DNA from 3 places in the Pseudophaeobacter arcticus DSM 23566 genome. Region 1 is predicted to be linked to each of the others. Evidence: riboswitches for the same ligand, from Rfam matches in the RefSeq annotation. Region 1 holds a riboswitch; each other region holds the start of a gene.

Region 1 (5,818 bases):
TTTACGCCAATCGGCAAGCCATCAAGTGGCCCCCTGGGCGCTCCTGCCTGCCATCTGTCGGTTGCCTGCGCCGCCTCTTTGATCGCCGCTTCAGCGTCGATCGCGGTCAGGGCGTTCAGCTTGGGGTTGACCTGTGAAATGCGCTCCAGGCAGGCCGTCAGGTATTCGCTTGGGGTCAGGCTACATGCCGCAAACCGCTCCAGAACCTGACGCGCCGAAAGGGCCATCAAGGCTGCCCCGCTCATGCGCGCACCAATGACGTATCATTCTCGATCAAGCCAGTCACTTTATCCCTCCCAAGAAAACGAATGAGGTTATGATAAAGTGACACAAACCAGATAAATAATGAAATTTGAGCGCCAAACATTAACCAAAAGGAATGGTCTCCAAGTCCTCCGTCGTTTTTTGCAGACATTTCTGGAAGAATGACAAGGCATGGTTGGTTTCGACCTGATCCTTGCGCCAAAAGCACCGGACCTCGGACAGAAAGCCGCGGGTGTCCAGCGGCAGCGTGACAATATCTCCGCGTGCCGCATGGGACTGGGCAAGACGCTGCGGCATCAGCCCCAATGCGGGGATGGCTTCCAACAGTGCCAGATTCAGCGTCAAAGACAGGGAGGCAATTGTATTGGCTGGTGGTGCCAGCCCGTTTGCCGCAAAAAGCGCATCGACGGCCCCCCGGGCAACCGAATTTGCGTGAGGCATAATCCAGGGGAAATCAACCACATCGGACCACTCAAGCTCAGACTTTCTGGTGAGCTGGTGATTACGGCCCGCAACAACGACAACGGGTTCTTCAAAAAGCCTGAGCTGGTCAATGCCGGTCAATTCCTGCGGCTGCCATATCCGGGCGATCAGCAAATCCAGTGCGCCGCCCTGCAATCCCGGAAGCAGCTCGACAAAATGCCCCTCCTTGACCACGATGCTGGCCTGCGGTGTGCTGCTTTTGAATAGCGCGATGGCACTGGGCAACAGGGTGGGCGCAACCGAGCTGACGACGCCAACCGAAACCGCGCCTGAAATCCCGCTGGCCATTGCCTCAATATCAAAGGCCGCCCGATCAAGCTGATTGAGCGCCTGCTTGGCATGGCTTACCAGACGATGACCAACCGGCGTCAAGAACAGACGGTTCCGGTCGCGGGTCACAATCGGAACGCCAACGATCTTTTCCAGCTCCGCAATCTGCTTGGAGACTGCGGGCTGCGTGACGTTCAGCTCCTCCGACACCCGCGCCACCAGTTTCAGGTCGGACAGGGCGGCAATGACACGCAGGTGGCGAAGCGTTATGGCCTTCTGGAAATCACTGTTTGAAATAGCCGTTACTCACAGGGTTTGGATGACTGGAGGATACTGTAGTTTGTTTCTGATGATAAAGCACACCCGGACTGAACAGGTTTCACCAAACTGGCGGGCAGGCAAAAGGACTGACAGCCACGTGCAAGCGTTTCAACATGACTGCTTTCCTTGCCCCCAAAAGCGGCGTTCGTGCACGACGTTGCAAAGGTCCGGATCGAGCCCTTGGCGAAGCGATTCTGCGCGATGCGCGAACATCACTTCTTGGTATTTGCGAGCTTTCCCAGAAGGCGCACCAGTTCATTGAGTTCGGGTTCGCTGAGCGATTGCTGAACCGATTTGACCAACATCTCTGCATAGATCGGCCAAATTGCTCTGCGGGTTTCCAGTCCTTTCGAGGTGAGCCTGATGATCTGCCCTCTACCATCGCCAGCTACATCCTCACGCGTGATGAGACCTGCCTTCGTGAGTCTATCCAACAGACGCGAGGTTCCATATTGAGGGAGCAATAGCCGCTCTTTCAGCTCGTAAGGGCGTATGCCTTCGGCCCCGGCTTTTTCAATCTCCAACAAAGCATCATACCAGCTCAGTTTTGGCAGGCCGCGTTCTTTCAACTCGATTTCAATCCCTTGAAGCAGCGTTTGGCTGACAGAGAGAAGGGATATCCATGCCCGGGTTGTTTGTGCGCTGAGTGTGGTCATAGGGTACATTAGCGCAAAAGATGCAACTGCATCAACCTTGACGTTCCGTTGGCTGCCCCTATATAGATGCAATTGCATCTACATGGAGATTCCGAATGACCCTGCATCTGATAAGCCATTCACTTTGCCCATATGTTCAGCGAGCCGCGATCTCGATGTTGGAAAAAGGCGTTTCTTTTGAACGCACTGATATCGACCTTTCAAACAAGCCTGACTGGTTTCTAACCATTTCGCCGCTGGGAAAGACGCCGGTTTTGACCGACAGGCAAGAAGCGATATTCGAATCCTCTGCGATCTTGGAGTACCTGGAAGATACCCGGCCGTCGCCTCTCCACCCTTCGGCTGCGATAACGCGCGCACAGCACCGTGGTTGGATCGAGTTCGGGTCGGCCACCCTCAACGACATAGCGGGACTTTATAACGCCCAGACTGCCGACACGTTCAATAAGAAACTCCAAACACTGGAGGCAAAATTCACACAACTTGAGCGACAACTGGGACAAGGCCCGTATTTCGCAGGGAGTGAGTTCACTCTTGTTGATGCCGTCTTTGCACCGGTCTTTCGGTACTTCGACTCGTTCGATGAAATCGGCGATTTCGACATCCTGACTGACAAAGAAAAGGTTCTGGCGTGGCGCGAAGTTTTGGCTGCACGACCATCGGTCAAACAGGCGGTATCTGAAAATTATCCAAGTCTTCTGAGGGCTTTTTTGCTCAACCGAAACTCCCACCTGTCTCGGCTCATGACGCGCCAAATCGGTGGAGACTAGACTAGGGTCTGGACCCTAGGTGTTCAGTCCCGGCATCTGGCAGCTTCGTCCGGCTCTGCTGACGTCCCACTGGCGCAATCTGAAACGCCGTTATCTAGCCTGTCTCATGGTGGCCCAGGATGCTGGTATTGACCGCTCAACTATGATGGAAGCCGATGCCCAAGAGTGTTGCGACGTGTGACCGCCAGCAACTTGGCGCAGTACTGGCCAGGCGGGGGGCGCAGAGAGCCAATCAGGGGAGCTGACGCGCGTTCACGGCGCGCGCCGGGCCGCAACTCCTGCCTTTCAATTTGATTGACAGTCTCAAGATTGACCTCATACATGGCCTAGATGGTTTTTCCCGGGGTCACTCCGGGAAAATGAAAAGGGAATACGGTGTGGTGTAGCCAATAGGCGCCAAATCCGTGACTGCCCCCGCAACTGTGAGCGGAGAGCACTGCTGCAACAAGCCACTGCCCCATAGGGTGGGAAGGCGCGGCAAGGCCTCGACCCGCGAGTCAGGAGACCTGCCATCCATTTGTTCACCCAACCCAGGACGGGGAGTCCTGACGGAGGCTTAGATGGCACAGAGTAACTGGCTACACAGGACCGGCACCTGCTCTCTTCGCGCGTTTAACTGCGGGGCGAGACATGACCAACCACAGTGATCATTCCATATTGATTTGCACCACCTGCAAAGGGGCAGGCGCCGCGCGCAAACTACGGGCAGCACTGGCGGAACATGTGTCAAAGCGGTTCGTTTTACGGGCCGTAGACTGCATGGCGGGCTGCGAACGCCCGATAACGGTCGGATTGCAGGGTCCGGGCAAGACACAGTATCTGTTTGGTGAGATCGAAGCCCAGGCGGATATCGAGGCGATCGCCTGTTTTGCCCAGCAGTTTTTGGCAAGCGACACGGGCTGGAGCACAGCCTCGGAGCGACCAAAGAGATTGTACGACAAAACCCTGGCACGGCTTCCCGCCTACAGGACGGAGGCCAAGACATGACCGGATCGCCACCTTTATCGCGACCTTTTCTCTGTGTGCGCGACCTGGAGTATTTTGCCCTGAACGGAGACCTGCTGGTCTCGGGGGTTTCCTTTGATTTGCAGCAGGGTTCGATCCTCGCCATTGCCGGGCCAAATGGCGCCGGCAAATCGACCCTGCTGAACCTGCTCTCAGGATGTGAACCTCTGGCGCTTGGTGAGGTTTTCATAGGGGGTGCCAGCCTGCGCCAGATGAAAGCTCAGGATCGGGCAGGACACATTGCCCTTGTCAGCCAGCAAAGCTCCCCGGATGGGCGGCTGCGACTTCAGGACTATATTGCCCTAGGGCAACTGCCAATCGCGGCGCGCCGGTCCGCACATCAAAACAGCCAAGCCATCGAGGCCATTCTGGACCTCACAGGGCTTACGAAAATGGCGCATAAACCAATGGCACAGCTGTCAGGCGGGGAGCGCCAGCGTGCGCATATCGCCCGTGCCCTTGCGCAGGAGCCCAAGCTCTTGTTTCTCGATGAGCCGACCAACCACCTGGACCCGGATGCCAAAGGGCGCATTTTGTCCCTGGTTGCCTCTCTGGGCATCACCGTTGTCATGGTGGTGCATGATCTGGTGATGATCCCGGAATTTGCCACCCATGCGGCCTTGATGAAATCAACGCGGCTTGTGGCCTTTGGTCCCGCCGCCGAGGTCCTGACCCCTGAAAATGTCCAGGCGACCTTTGGGGTCAGCTATCTGTGCTTCCCCCATGAGGGCCGGATGATCCCTGCGCTCGATATTCGCAAAACAGACTTCCAAAATCTGAAGGAAAACTCACAATGAAAACTCTCTGGTCTGCTGCGCTCCTCCTTGGTGCTGCAAGTAGCGTCGCGGCACATGAAGTGAAGGTCGACAATTGCGGCACTCCACTGGTTTTTGAAACCATGCCGGAACGGCTGGTTGTGCATGACATCAATATGTCTGAAATGGCTTTTGCGCTTGGCCTGCAGGACAAGATGGTTGGCGTCACCGGCATCTCCGGATGGTATAAGACAAGCCCCACATTCGACAAAGATCGCGGCGATATCCCTGAACTTGCGCCCAAATATCCAAGCGTCGAAAATCTGGTCTCGGCCTCTGCTGATCTGTTTTTTGCCGGCTGGTACTACGGCATGAAGCCCGGTGGCGATGTGACCCCGGACACCCTGGCGCCCTTTGGTATCAAAACCATGGTCCTGACCGAAAGCTGCGTGCATCTGGACAAAGACCGCCCAGCGGCCAGTATGGATCTTTTGTTCAACGACGTTCTGCGGCTCGGCAAGGTCATGCATGTGGAAGACAAGGCAGAAGCCTTGATTGCAGGCTGGCAGCAGCACTTGGCCAGCATTGAAGCCAGAACCGCCGAATTCGCCAAACCGCGTGTTTTCCTGTTGGACGGACCCGCAGATGCGCCCTTCACGGCCGGCAGGTTTGCCATCCCTGACGCCATGATCACAGCTGCAGGTGGCGCCAGCGTAACCCATGATCTGGACACCAGTTGGGGGCGCACCTCCTGGGAGGCGGTTGCGGCCGCCAATCCAGAATTTCTGGTGTTGCTGGACTACCAGAACGGCAATGGCGCCGCAGATACCTTCAAGTTCCTGCAAGAGCACCCGGTTATGGCACATACCGATGCGGTCAAGAATGAGCGCTGGGTGGGGCTGCGGTATGAAGAGCTGACGCCTGGGCCGGCAAATATTGCAGCCATCGAGAAAATGGCCAAGGCAATGCATCCGGGCCTCAACTGATATGGGCCGTTTTGGCCTTTCGCTGATATTGGGGGCGGCCGTTTTGGTCGCCCTGCTTTTACTCTCCGTCCTCTACGGGTCCACCGATGTGCCCATGGCGGAGGTCTTTGCCGCCCTCTCTTCGGGATTGGGGTTCAGCCCCCTGGAGCCAGAGCCCATTCATCGGATCATTTTTGACCTGCGCCTGCCGCGGGCGCTGTTCGCCGCCCTGATCGGCGCCGGATTAGGCCTGGTCGGCGTGGTTCTGCAAACCACAACCCGCAACGATCTGGCGGATCCGTTTTTGTTCGGACTTTCCTCCGGTGCCG
Region 2 (5,818 bases), on a different contig from region 1:
GCATTTCGTGAGCGATGGCCAGATCACCAAACGTCCCATCCGCGCCCTGACCCTGTCGGCGCTGGCACCACGCAGAGGCGAACTGCTGTGGGATATCGGCGGCGGCTCTGGCTCTGTCTCGGTTGAATGGTGCCTGGCGGCCCCCGGCGCCCGCGCCATCACCTTTGAGCCCCGCCGGGAGCGGCTGGAAAACATCCGCGCCAATGCCACGCGTTTTGGCCTGAGCCACCGCATGGCGGCAGTGCAGGGCAAAGCCCCCGAAGTGCTGACGGGACATGCGCTGCCCGATTGCGTCTTTATCGGCGGCGGCGGCTCGCAAGCGCTGCTGGATCAGCTCTGGCAGATCCTGCCGCCGGGCACCCGTCTGGTGGCCAATGGCGTCACGCTGGAGACCGAAACCCTGCTGATGCAGGCCCATGCACAGTGGGGCGGCCATCTGCTGAAGGCTGAAATTGCCGAAGCCGGGCCTTTAGGGTCGATGCGCGACTGGCAACGCGCCCGCCCCGTCATTCAGTGGAGCGTGACACGATGAAAGTGGCCGGGATTGGATTTCGCGCCAATGCGACGCTGGCCGATCTGCGCAGCGTGCTGGCGCTGACAGGGGGGCGCCCCGATGCCCTGGCCAGCCTGGCGGCAAAGGCGGCGCAGCCTGCGCTGATAGAGCTTGCCCGGGAACTGGCGCTGCCGCTGATTGCCCTGCGCGAAGAAGACATCGCCGGCGAACAGACCCTCACCTGTTCGCCCCGCATACAATCCCGATTTGGCACCGGCTCGGTTGCCGAGGCCTGCGCCCTGGTGGCCGCCCGCCAAGGCGCAGGCCTGGCCCGGTCCCGCCTGATCACCCCCAGACTTATGACCGCGGATGGGATGGCCACCGCGGCCCTTGCAGAAAGACTTGAGCCATGACCGTTCATTTCATTGGCGCCGGCCCCGGCGCCGCCGATCTTATCACTCTGCGCGGGCGCGACCTGATCGCTGCCTGCCCGGTCTGTCTCTATGCCGGTTCGCTGGTCCCCGAGGCGCTGCTGCAGCACTGCCCCAAAGGGGCCAAGGTGATCAACACCGCAGCGCTGTCGCTGGATGAAATCATCGCCCATATCAAAGAGGCCAATGACGCTGGTCACGATATCGCCCGGCTGCATTCGGGCGATCTGTCGGTCTGGTCTGCCTTAGGAGAACAGCTGCGCCGGTTGCGCACACTGAACATCCCCTATGACATCACCCCCGGCGTGCCCGCCTTTGCGGCGGCGGCAGCGGCGCTGGGATCAGAGCTGACCCTGCCCGGTGTCGCCCAATCGCTGGTGCTGACGCGAACCTCGGGCAAGGCCTCGGCGATGCCCGAAGGCGAAACGCTGGAGAATTTTGCCCGCACCGGTGCGACCCTGGCCATTCACCTCTCGGTGCATGTGCTGGAGGATGTGGTCGCCCGGCTCACCCCCAGCTATGGCGCCGAATGCCCGGTTGCCGTGGTCTGGCGCGCCACCTGGCCAGATCAAAAGGTGGTCAAGGCGACGCTTGGCACCCTGGAAGAGGCTACCGGCGGGGTGCGCGGACGCACCGCGCTGATTCTGGTCGGACCGGCGCTTGGCAATGAAGGTTTTGACGAAAGCTGCCTTTACGCGCAGGATTACGACCGCCGCTACCGGCCACAAAGCGCCGACAGCCAATGGGCCAACTGGAGCGAAGGTGATGATTGATTTTCCCAAAGGCCTGATGATCTCCGCCCCGGCCTCTGGCACCGGCAAGACCACGGTGATGCTGGGCCTGCTGCGGGCGCTGGCCGAAGACGGCCTGGCGGTTCAGCCCTTCAAAAGCGGCCCCGACTACATCGACCCGGCCTTTCACTTTGCCGCTGCCAAGCGCCCCAGCTTCAATCTGGATACCTGGGCGATGGACGCGCAGCTGCTGGATGCGGTTGCCGGACAGGCAACAGGGGCTGAAATCTGCATCGGCGAAGGCTCGATGGGGCTGTTTGACGGGGTTGCCACCCGTGGGCAGAGCGGCTTTGGCTCTTCTGCTGAAACCGCCAAGCGCATGGGCTGGCCGGTGGTGCTGGTGATTGACGTGGGCGGCCAGGCGCAGTCCGCTGCCGCCACCGCTTTGGGGTTTAAATCCTACGACCCCGAGGTGCCCTTTGCGGGGGTAATCCTGAACCGGGTCGCCAGCCCCCGCCACGAACGCCTGACCCGGCTGGGGATGGAGCGCGCAGGCGTCAAGGTTCTGGGCGCGCTGCCCCGGCGCGGCGATCTTGCCCTGCCCGAACGCCACCTGGGCCTGATTCAGGCGGTGGAACATCCCGATCTGGAAGCCGCCATCGCAGGCTATGCCACTTTCCTGCGCGAACATGTGGATCTTGAGGCGCTCAAATCGGCAGCCATGGGCGCAGCCGCCCCAGCCCCCAACAGGCTGCCAAAGCCCCCGGCGCAGCGCATCGCGCTGGCACGGGATGCGGCGTTTTCCTTTACCTATCCGCATCTTTTGACCGGCTGGCGCGCCGCCGGCGCTGAAATCCTGCCGTTTTCCCCCCTCGCGGATGAGGCCCCGGCCCAAGACGCCGATCTGGTCTGGCTACCCGGCGGTTACCCGGAACTACACGGCGGCACCCTGGCCGCCGCCCAGACCTTCCGTGCGGGCCTGCGCAAACATGCCGAGACCAAGCCAGTGCATGGCGAATGTGGGGGCTACATGGCCCTTGGCGACGCTCTGATCGACAAGGAGGGCAACCGCCATCAGATGGCCGGTCTGCTGGGCCTGGTCACCTCCTATGAGAAACGCAAATTCCATTTGGGCTATCGCCGCGCCGAGTTGCAGGCGCCGATGCCGGGCTTTGCAACAGGTGCAGCCCTGCGCGGGCATGAGTTCCACTATTGCACCATTCTGGATGAACCCGACGCCCCACTGGCCCATGTCATGGATGCCGATGGCAATCCGGTGCCGGAAACCGGCTCCATCAAGGGCCATGTCACCGGCACCTTTTTCCATCTGATCACCGGAGAAGGCGCATGAGCGGCTTTGTCAGTTTTGTCTCGTCTGGCCCTGGTGATCCGGAGCTGCTGACCGTCAAGGCGGTGAAACGGCTGGAAGCGGCCGATGCGGTGCTGTTTGACGATCTCTCCTCGGGGCCGATCCTGACTCATGCCCGCCCTGATGCCGATCTGGTGGGTGTTGGCAAACGCGCCGGGCGGCCCTCACCAAAACAGGACCACGTCAGCCAACTGCTGGTGGACTATGCCAAAAGCGGCCTCAAGGTGGTGCGGTTGAAGTCAGGTGACAGTGGCGTCTTTGGTCGGCTAGAGGAAGAAATCACTGCGCTGCGTGCTGCGGGCATCCCGTTTGAGATCATCCCCGGCGTCACCGCAGCCTCAGCTGCGGCGGCAGCGGCCAATATTCCGCTGACCCGGCGGCTGACGGCGCGCCGTATGCAGTTCATCACCGGTCACGACGTCACCGGTGGCCTGCCGGATAGCCTCAACATGGCGGCGCTGGCCGATCCGGATGCCACCACGGTTGTCTATATGGGCAAACGCACCTTTGCGGCCCTGGCGGAAAAGCTGGTCGAAGCCGGTCTGCCACCTGAAACCCATGCGCTGGTGGCATTGGGGGTATCCACACCCGAACAAGAACTCAGCTGCCATACGGTGGGTGAACTGCCACAGGTACTGCGTGCGATGGAGACCACTGCGCCGGTTCTCATTCTCTACGGCCCGCTGGCCGATACCGATCTGACCCCGGGAGGCTGAGCCGGTGCCGCAGCCAACCCTGACCCTCTGCAAGAGCTGCAAGAGCGCCGATCTGGCCCTGCCCCGCCATCTGGCGGAGGCCCTGGAACAGGCCGGGATCGCGGCGCGGGTGCAAGAGGTGGACTGCATGTCCGGCTGCACACGCCCGCAGACCCTTGCGGTGCGGCAAAGCGGCAAGACGGCCTATCTCTTTGGCGAGATCACCGCAGCGGACCTGCCGAATATCCTCACCTTTTTGCGGCTCTTTAACGAAAGCCCCGATGGCACCCTGGCAGATTCCCGCCCGCTGGGGGCGCTGCGCATGAAGGCCATCGCGCGAATCCCGGCGGATCTGGACTAGACCCGACAGCCGGGTCAAAATCGCCCTGCCCACCGAAAAAGTCGCATCTTTGTCCAAGCGGGACGGTTTCCAACTTGACCGGGCAGTATGACAAAGGGCACAACAAATGAACATGGTGTCCAACGGTGCAAAGCATCAGGGCTGAAACGGGAATGAGGAATGGCGGACCAAATCGCGGCGCCACGCCCTCAACCGCCCCCGCGACTGTGAGCAGCGAGTGGTTTTTCATATCCACTGGGGCCAATCTGGCCACCGGGAAGGGGAAAAATCGCTGTGACCTGCGAGTCAGGAGACCGGCCATGTAATGGACTGAAACTTTTGTCGTCGGGTGTGACGACGTGGAGAACAATGATGACAACTAAGACACTGAACAAATCCGCTGCAGGCATTGGTTTTGCACCAGCTCTGTTTGCCGTGATCCTTGGCCTGGGTATTGTCACCCTGACCGGTCACGTACAGGCTTCTGCCCTGCATGACGCGGCCCATGATGTCCGTCACGCAACCGGCTTCCCCTGCCACTAAGCAGATGATGAACCGTATCTTGACCAGCGCGTTGTTCGCTGGTGCTGCAGCAGGGTTGTTAACCGCTCTGCTGCAGCTTCTTTTTGTGCAGCCTGTTCTTTTGCATGCCGAGCTTTATGAGACCGGCGAGCTGGTGCATTTTGGCGGCGCCGCAGTTTCGGCGCATCCGGATCTGCCCGGCTTTGACGTCATGCGCGACGGGTTGAGCATCATTTTCACCATGTTGACCTACACCGGCTATGCGCTGGTCATGGTTGCCCTGATGTCACTTGCCGAGAGCAAGGGCCATGTTGTCACCGCACGGGCGGGCATTCTCTGGGGGTTGGCAGGTTTTGTCACCTTCCATCTGGCGCCAGCTTTGACCCTGGCACCAGAAGTGCCCGGCGTCGCCGCTGCCGATGTCTTTGACCGCCAGATCTGGTGGACAGCAACCGTGGCTGCGGCCGGCATTGCCATGTGGCTCATCGCCTTTGGCGGCAATCTGGTCTCTTATGCCATTGCGGTGGCGCTGTTGCTGCTGCCGCATCTGATTGGCGCCCCGGAGCCAGACAGCTTTACCGGTCCGGTTCCAACCGAGATCGGCGCGCTGTTTGCCGCACGCGCCCTTGGCGTTGGCATGGCCGCCTGGGTTCTGCTTGGCACTTTTGCTGGCTATTTCTGGCAATCGGAAGCACAGCGCACCGCCGCCGCGTAATCGAAAAAAACCTCCGTCGGTGCATCGCCACTGGCGGAGGTTTCCGTTTCAAAGGATCAAGAATGTCCCGTTCCCTCGCTCTCTTTGCCATTGGGCTTACCTTTGGCTGTGGCATCGGCTTTGTTGTTGCTGCCGGCAATGGCATCACCTTCACCGGCCACGACCACGGCGACCCTGCCCAGCACGGAGGGGCAGAACACCAGATGGAAAGCGCCGGTCACGCCCATAGCCAACCTCTGATGATCACCCCAGGCAGCACCGCGCCCAAAATTGCAATAGACGTCCACAAGGACCCGATGTCCGGCTGGAACCTGCAGGTCACCACAGAGAATTTCATCTTCTCGCCCGAACATGTCTCCACTGCGGATCGCCCCGGCGAAGGTCATGCCCATGTCTATATCAACGGCAGCAAGCTGACCCGGCTTTATGGCAACTGGCTGCATCTGGGCGATCTGCCCAAGGGCAGCGTCGAAATCACCGTGGGGCTGAACGCAAATAGCCACAGCCCGCTGATGATCGGGA
Region 3 (5,818 bases), on a different contig from region 1:
GGATCTGACCACCGATGTGGCGGGCCGCCCGTTGAAGTCGAAATTCAAAAAGGCCTTTGAATATTCCGATTGCTGGGTCGAAGACGCCCGGCTGGTGGTGCTCAACGCCCGCGACGCGCAGGCCCGTGGGGCCAATATCATGACCCGCACCGAGGTCCTGGGCGCAGAACGCCGCGCCGATCACTGGGTCATCACCGTCAAGGATCACGCCAGCGGCGAAACCACCGAACATCACGCCAAGATGCTGGTCAATGCAGGCGGGCCATGGGTGGCGGATCTGCTGCGTCGGACCCTGGGGCAAAACAGCCGCGAGACGGTCCGTCTGGTGCGTGGCAGCCATATCGTGGTGCCAAAACTGTTTGACCACGGGCGCTGCTATTTCTTTCAGGGCACCGATGGCCGGATTATCTTTGCCATCCCCTATGAAGAAGACTTCACCCTGATCGGCACCACCGATGCCGACCATCCGGACCCACAGACCGCGCCGGAATGCACGCCGCAAGAGCGGGATTACCTGATTGATTTTGCGTCACAATACTTTGAAAAACCACTAAGCCGCGATGATGTGGTCTGGACCTACTCGGGGGTGCGGCCGCTGTATGATGACGGGGCCAGCTCAGCCACGGCGGCGACGCGCGAATATGTGCTGACGCTGGATCAGGCGCAGGCGCCGCTGCTCAATGTCTTTGGCGGCAAGATCACCACCTACCGCAAACTGGCCGAGGCCGCCCTGGCCAAGATTGGCGAGGCCCTGCCGGGGCTCCCTGGCAACTGGACCGTCGGTGTGGCGATGCCTGGTGGCGATTTTCCGGTCGCGGATGTGGCCAGGCTGACGGCCAAACTGGCCAGCGATTATCCCTTCCTGTCCGCCTATGCCAGCCGACGGCTGATGCGCGCCTATGGGCTGGAGGCCTGGGAGGTTCTGGGGGATGCCAAAACCGCGCAGGATCTGGGCCAGGATTTTGGCGCAACCATCACCGCCCAAGAGCTGGACTGGGTGATCAAAAACGAATGGGTGCGCACAGGCGAAGACTTCCTGCTGCGCCGCACCAAGCTAAACCTGCGGCTGGATGCAGATCAGCGCGCAGCGGTGGACACCTATATCCGCAACAAACTGGCCTAACCGCCGCAACCACACCAATTGACGATATCAGCCCAGAGCAGGCTCCGGGCTGATACGCGCTTAAAACTCCACGCCTTTTTGTGCCTTAACACCGGCGCGGAAGGGGTGTTTGATCTGACCCATCTCGGTGACCAGATCGGCAATCTCGATCAGCTCTTCCTTGGCGTTGCGCCCGGTCAGAACCACATGAGTCATCGGTGGTTTTTCTTCCACCAGGAACTCCAGCACCTCTTCCAGGTTCAGGTAATCATAGCGCAGGGCGATGTTGATCTCATCCAACAGCACCATGGTATTGCGCTCATCGCGGATCATCTCCTTGGCTTTTTCCCAACCCTTTTGGGCCGCAGCAATGTCGCGTTCCTTATCCTGGGTTTCCCAGGTGAAGCCCTCGCCCATGGCGTAGAATTGGCACAGATCGCTAAAGTTCTCTTCGATCAATGTGCGCTCGCCGGTCTGCCAGGCCCCCTTGATGAACTGCACCACCGCCGAGGGCATCCCATGGGCAATACAGCGCATGATCATGCCGAATCCCGAGCTGGATTTGCCCTTGCCGGGACCGGTGTGGACAATGATCAGCCCCTTTTCCCCATCCTTGGTTTTCATCATGCGATCACGCGCGGCCTTCTTCTTGGCCATCTTGGAGGCGTGACGTGCCGCTTCCTCTTCTGAAATGCCGGTTTCGGACTTCTCACTCACGGGGTTCACTCCTGCTGTTTGCCCAAGTCTTGACAAGGAAGGCCTCGATAGCGCAAGGGGTTTTCGTTGGTTCCTGCAAATTGCAGGCGAAGAGGGAATGTGACAGGCTGATACTTACTTTTGGTATCGGCTCTCAAGCACAGCCGCCCCCGCGACCGTGACCGGAGAGGTCTCTGATGCCACTGGCCCGTGCGTCTTGCACATCGTCGGGAAGGCAAGAGCACCGCAGACAGGCCCTGGCCTGTTAGAATCCGCAAGCCGGGAGACCTGCCAACGGATGAGACAACGAGCGGACGGGGTGTGTCGCGACTGGTTGTGGGAGTGCGCCCTCTGCCCTCTCTCTGCTGGCCCGGCCCCGTTCCTCACACATAAAGGAAACGCGCGCTGATGGCAGAAGATATGGCACTCCCCGCCACTGAAGATACCGCAGAGGTCACTTTGACAATCTGCACTACCTGCAAACGCGACGGCGTCGACCCCGAGGCCACCCGCCCCGGCGCGCTGCTGATGGCAGCCCTGACGGACGCCAGCCTGCCTGCCGGTGTCACGGTGCGCGGTGTGGAATGTCTTTCGGCCTGCAAACGCGGCTGTGCCATGGTATTGACCGGCGGAGAGGCCCGCTGGAGCTATATCTATGGCGATCTTGACCCTGAGGCCCATGTTGACGACATTCTGGCTGGCGCCGCCGCCTATGCCGCCACAGCGGATGGCCTGGTGCCCTGGCGTGAACGCCCACAGGTGTTCCGCAAACAATCCATCGCCCGTATCCCCCCGATCACCCTGCCTTCCAAGGACTAAATCCCCATGAGCGACCTCAACAAGATCCCCGTCACCATTATCACAGGCTTTTTGGGCGCGGGGAAAACCACCCTGATCCGCCACCTGATGCAAAACCCCCAGGGCAAACGCCTGGCGGTTCTGGTCAATGAATTTGGCACCGCTGGTGTTGATGGCGACATCCTGAAGTCCTGCGCCGATGAAAACTGCCCGGAAAACAACATCGTCGAGCTGGCCAATGGCTGCATCTGCTGCACCGTGGCGGATGATTTCATCCCCACCATCGAGGCCCTGATGGCGCTGCCGGAACAGCCCGAACATATCCTGATCGAAACCTCTGGCCTGGCGCTGCCCAAGCCCCTGCTCAAGGCCTTTGACTGGCCTGCGATCCGCTCGCGCATCACTGTGGATGGCGTCATTGCCCTGGCCGATGCCGAAGCCGTGGCCGCCGGGCAGTTTGCCCCCGATCTTGCCGCGGTTGAGGCCCAACGCGCAGCCGATGACAGTCTCGATCACGAAACGCCGCTCTCCGAGGTGTTTGAGGATCAGATCTCCTGCGCCGACATCGTGTTGCTGTCCAAGGCCGATCTGGCAGGCCAGGCCGGCCTGGAGGCTGCCCGCAAGGTGATCGAGGCCGAAGCGCCGCGTCCGCTGCCAATCCTGCCGATGAGCGAAGGCGTGATTGATCCGCGTATCATCCTGGGTCTGAATGCCGCCGCCGAAGACGACCTGGAGGGCCGCCCCAGCCATCACGATGGGCACCACGATCACGAACACGACGATTTTGAGAGCATTGTTGTCGAAATGGGCGAAGTCGCCGATCCGGAAGCGCTGCAAGATGCTATCGTGAAACTTGCCCGCACACGTAATATACTGCGCGTCAAAGGCTATGTCGCGGTGGAGGGAAAACCCATGCGCATGTTGGTTCAGGCCGTGGGCGAGCGCCTGCGGGCCCAGTACGACAAGCCCTGGGGCGACGCACCACGTCGTACCCAGCTGGTGGTGATTGCAGAACACGACAATATCGACGGTGCCGCCATTCGCGCCGAACTGGGGGCCTGATTCCATGGCCCCGCGCTTGACCTGCCAGACACCGATGCGGAAAGGATCGCGCCCGTCCCGGGATGAGCGCACTCACGCCCGCCTTCGGGGTGGGTCAGGTGTGATCCCGGGCGCAATCCGGGGCGCAATCCGGGGTCTGCAATCCGGCCTTCAGTTTTCTCCAAGCGCGCGAGGCAATATCTGATGCATGTCGTCTTTCGCGAAAGCCACGGGTTGGACCAGACCGATACCCCCCAGGATCTGGGGCAGACCCCTGCGGACCTCGTGGTGCTGTCGTTCTCTGACAGTGACCTTGGCGCTTTTGCGGCAGGCTGGCATCGCGCAGATGGAAACCTGCCCAGCCTCCGGCTGGCCAATTTGGTTGCGCTGAAACATCCCCTGTCGGTGGATACCTATGCAGAACAGACGCTGGAGGGCACCAAGGGCATTCTGGTGCGGCTTATCGGTGGCGAAAGCTATTGGCCCTATGGTCTGGCCACCCTGCAGGATCTGGCCCGCCGCAAAGGCATCGCCCTTGCCCTGCTGCCCGCGGATGGCCGCGAAGACCCCCGGCTTGATGAACTCTCAACTCTGCCGATCTCAACCCTGCGCCGCCTGCAGGCGCTCTGTGATGCGGGCGGGGCTGTGGCGGCTCAGGCGGCGCTGGCCCAGCTGTCTTTGGCTGCGGGGCTTTATGCCGGGCCCGTCTTGGGCCTCAAGACCACGCCTGAACATGGGTTCTATGACCCCGACAGGGGCGTCATCCCCTGCCCAGCCGCGACCCCGGACCCAGATCCGGACCCAGTCCAGGGCGACAAACCCCTGGTTTTGATCAGTTTTTATCGCTCCTATCTGACAGCGGCTGATACTGCCCCGGTGGACGCACTGATTGCCGAACTGCGGGCCCGTGGCTATGCCGCCTATGGTCTTTTTGCCGCCAGTCTCAAATCCGCGCAGACCGCCGCCTGGCTGCGCGACGCGCTTCCCGCTTTGGCCCCTGCCGCCATCATCAACGCCACCGCCTTTTCCGCCCAGGGCAGCGATGGCAGCGCCTCGCCGCTCAACACCAGCGGCTGCCCGGTGTTTCAGGTGGCGCTCTCAACCGCCCGCAAGAAGGACTGGTCAGAGGCCGCCCGGGGCCTGTCGCCTGCCGATCTGGCCATGCATGTGGTGCTGCCCGAAGTGGACGGCCGCATCCTCGCTGGGGTGATCAGTTTCAAATCTCCGGGCAAACAAGACCCGGCGCTGCAATACTCGCGGTTTGCCCATCGCCCTCAACCCGATCGCATTACCGCCGTCGTTGACCGGGTGGAGGGCTGGCTGCGCCTCGCCACCCTGCCCAATGCGCAAAAACGTCCCTGCCTGATCCTGTCGACCTACCCCGGCAAGGCCCATAACCTGGCCCATGCCGTGGGGCTGGACGCCCTGGCCTCCTGCTCCGAAATCCTTACCGAGCTCGCCACCCAGGGCTATGACATCACGCAACAGACTGATCTGGGTCGTGATCTGGGCCAGCGCCTGGGCACGGAAACCCTCAGCTATTCCCTTGCGGAGTATGTGGCGGCTTTGGAAACCCTCCCTGAAGCGCTGCGCGAAACCCTAACGGCAGCCTGGGGGGGGCCTGAGGACGACCCGGACTGTCGCGACGGCGCATTCCATTTCAAGGCGATCAAGGCCGGGAAAGCACTGATTGCGCTGCAGCCTGAACGCGGCGAGGTACAGGCCCGCGTCGAGGATTACCACGATCTGGAGCGCACGCCGCGCCATGCCTATGTCGCCTTCTATCTCTGGCTGCGCCAGCGCAGCGATGCGCTGGTCCATATCGGCGCCCATGGCACGCTGGAATGGCTGCCCGGCAAAGCCGTGGCGCTGTCCAACAGCTGCTGGCCCGAGGCCCTGACCGGCGCTTTGCCGGTGGTGTATCCCTTTATCGTCAATGACCCCGGTGAGGCGGCTCAGGCCAAACGCCGCATTGGCGCCGTGACCCTTGGCCACCTGCCGCCGCCCCTGGCGCAGAGCAATCTGCCTGCGGGCATGGCCCGGCTGGAAAGCCTGCTGGATGAATATTCCACCGCCGATGGGCTGGACCCGGCGCGGCGTGACCGGTTGCTGGAAAACATCCGCGCCGAGGCCCAGGGCACCGGTGTCGAGGCTGACCTGGGTCTCACGCCTGACTGTTCC

Evidence for each region. A riboswitch is a leader RNA that binds a small molecule or an ion and turns the genes downstream of it on or off. The one in region 1 is predicted to bind cobalamin.
Region 2: it holds a riboswitch for cobalamin, as region 1 does, so the genes downstream of both, ARCT_RS27360 (CbtB domain-containing protein) here and ARCT_RS0119860 (DUF1636 family protein) in region 1, are expected to answer to the same signal.
Region 3: it holds a riboswitch for cobalamin, as region 1 does, so the genes downstream of both, ARCT_RS0101075 (DUF1636 family protein) here and ARCT_RS0119860 (DUF1636 family protein) in region 1, are expected to answer to the same signal.

The regions. Positions count from the first base shown of each region.
Region 1 is NZ_KI421507.1:3,207,442-3,213,259, forward strand. It holds gene ARCT_RS0119835 (amidase) at 1-245, opposite strand, end outside; gene ARCT_RS0119845 (LysR family transcriptional regulator) at 367-1,314, opposite strand; gene ARCT_RS0119850 (MarR family winged helix-turn-helix transcriptional regulator) at 1,551-1,994, opposite strand; gene ARCT_RS0119855 (glutathione S-transferase family protein) at 2,090-2,764, shown strand; cobalamin riboswitch at 3,079-3,292, shown strand; gene ARCT_RS0119860 (DUF1636 family protein) at 3,395-3,751, shown strand; gene ARCT_RS26575 (ABC transporter ATP-binding protein) at 3,748-4,566, shown strand; gene ARCT_RS0119870 (ABC transporter substrate-binding protein) at 4,563-5,510, shown strand; gene ARCT_RS0119875 (FecCD family ABC transporter permease) at 5,512-5,818, shown strand, end outside.
Region 2 is NZ_AXBF01000004.1:230,921-236,738, forward strand. It holds gene ARCT_RS0101115 (bifunctional cobalt-precorrin-7 (C(5))-methyltransferase/cobalt-precorrin-6B (C(15))-methyltransferase) at 1-532, shown strand, start outside; gene ARCT_RS0101120 (cobalamin biosynthesis protein) at 529-906, shown strand; gene cobM (precorrin-4 C(11)-methyltransferase) at 903-1,697, shown strand; gene ARCT_RS0101130 (cobyrinate a,c-diamide synthase) at 1,690-3,006, shown strand; gene cobA (uroporphyrinogen-III C-methyltransferase) at 3,003-3,740, shown strand; gene ARCT_RS0101140 (DUF1636 family protein) at 3,745-4,080, shown strand; cobalamin riboswitch at 4,177-4,396, shown strand; gene ARCT_RS27360 (CbtB domain-containing protein) at 4,432-4,602, shown strand; gene ARCT_RS0101150 (CbtA family protein) at 4,607-5,296, shown strand; gene ARCT_RS0101155 (hypothetical protein) at 5,359-5,818, shown strand, end outside.
Region 3 is NZ_AXBF01000004.1:219,070-224,887, forward strand. It holds gene glpD (glycerol-3-phosphate dehydrogenase) at 1-1,123, shown strand, start outside; gene cobO (cob(I)yrinic acid a,c-diamide adenosyltransferase) at 1,184-1,819, opposite strand; cobalamin riboswitch at 1,870-2,108, shown strand; gene ARCT_RS0101075 (DUF1636 family protein) at 2,207-2,617, shown strand; gene cobW (cobalamin biosynthesis protein CobW) at 2,624-3,658, shown strand; gene cobN (cobaltochelatase subunit CobN) at 3,842-5,818, shown strand, end outside.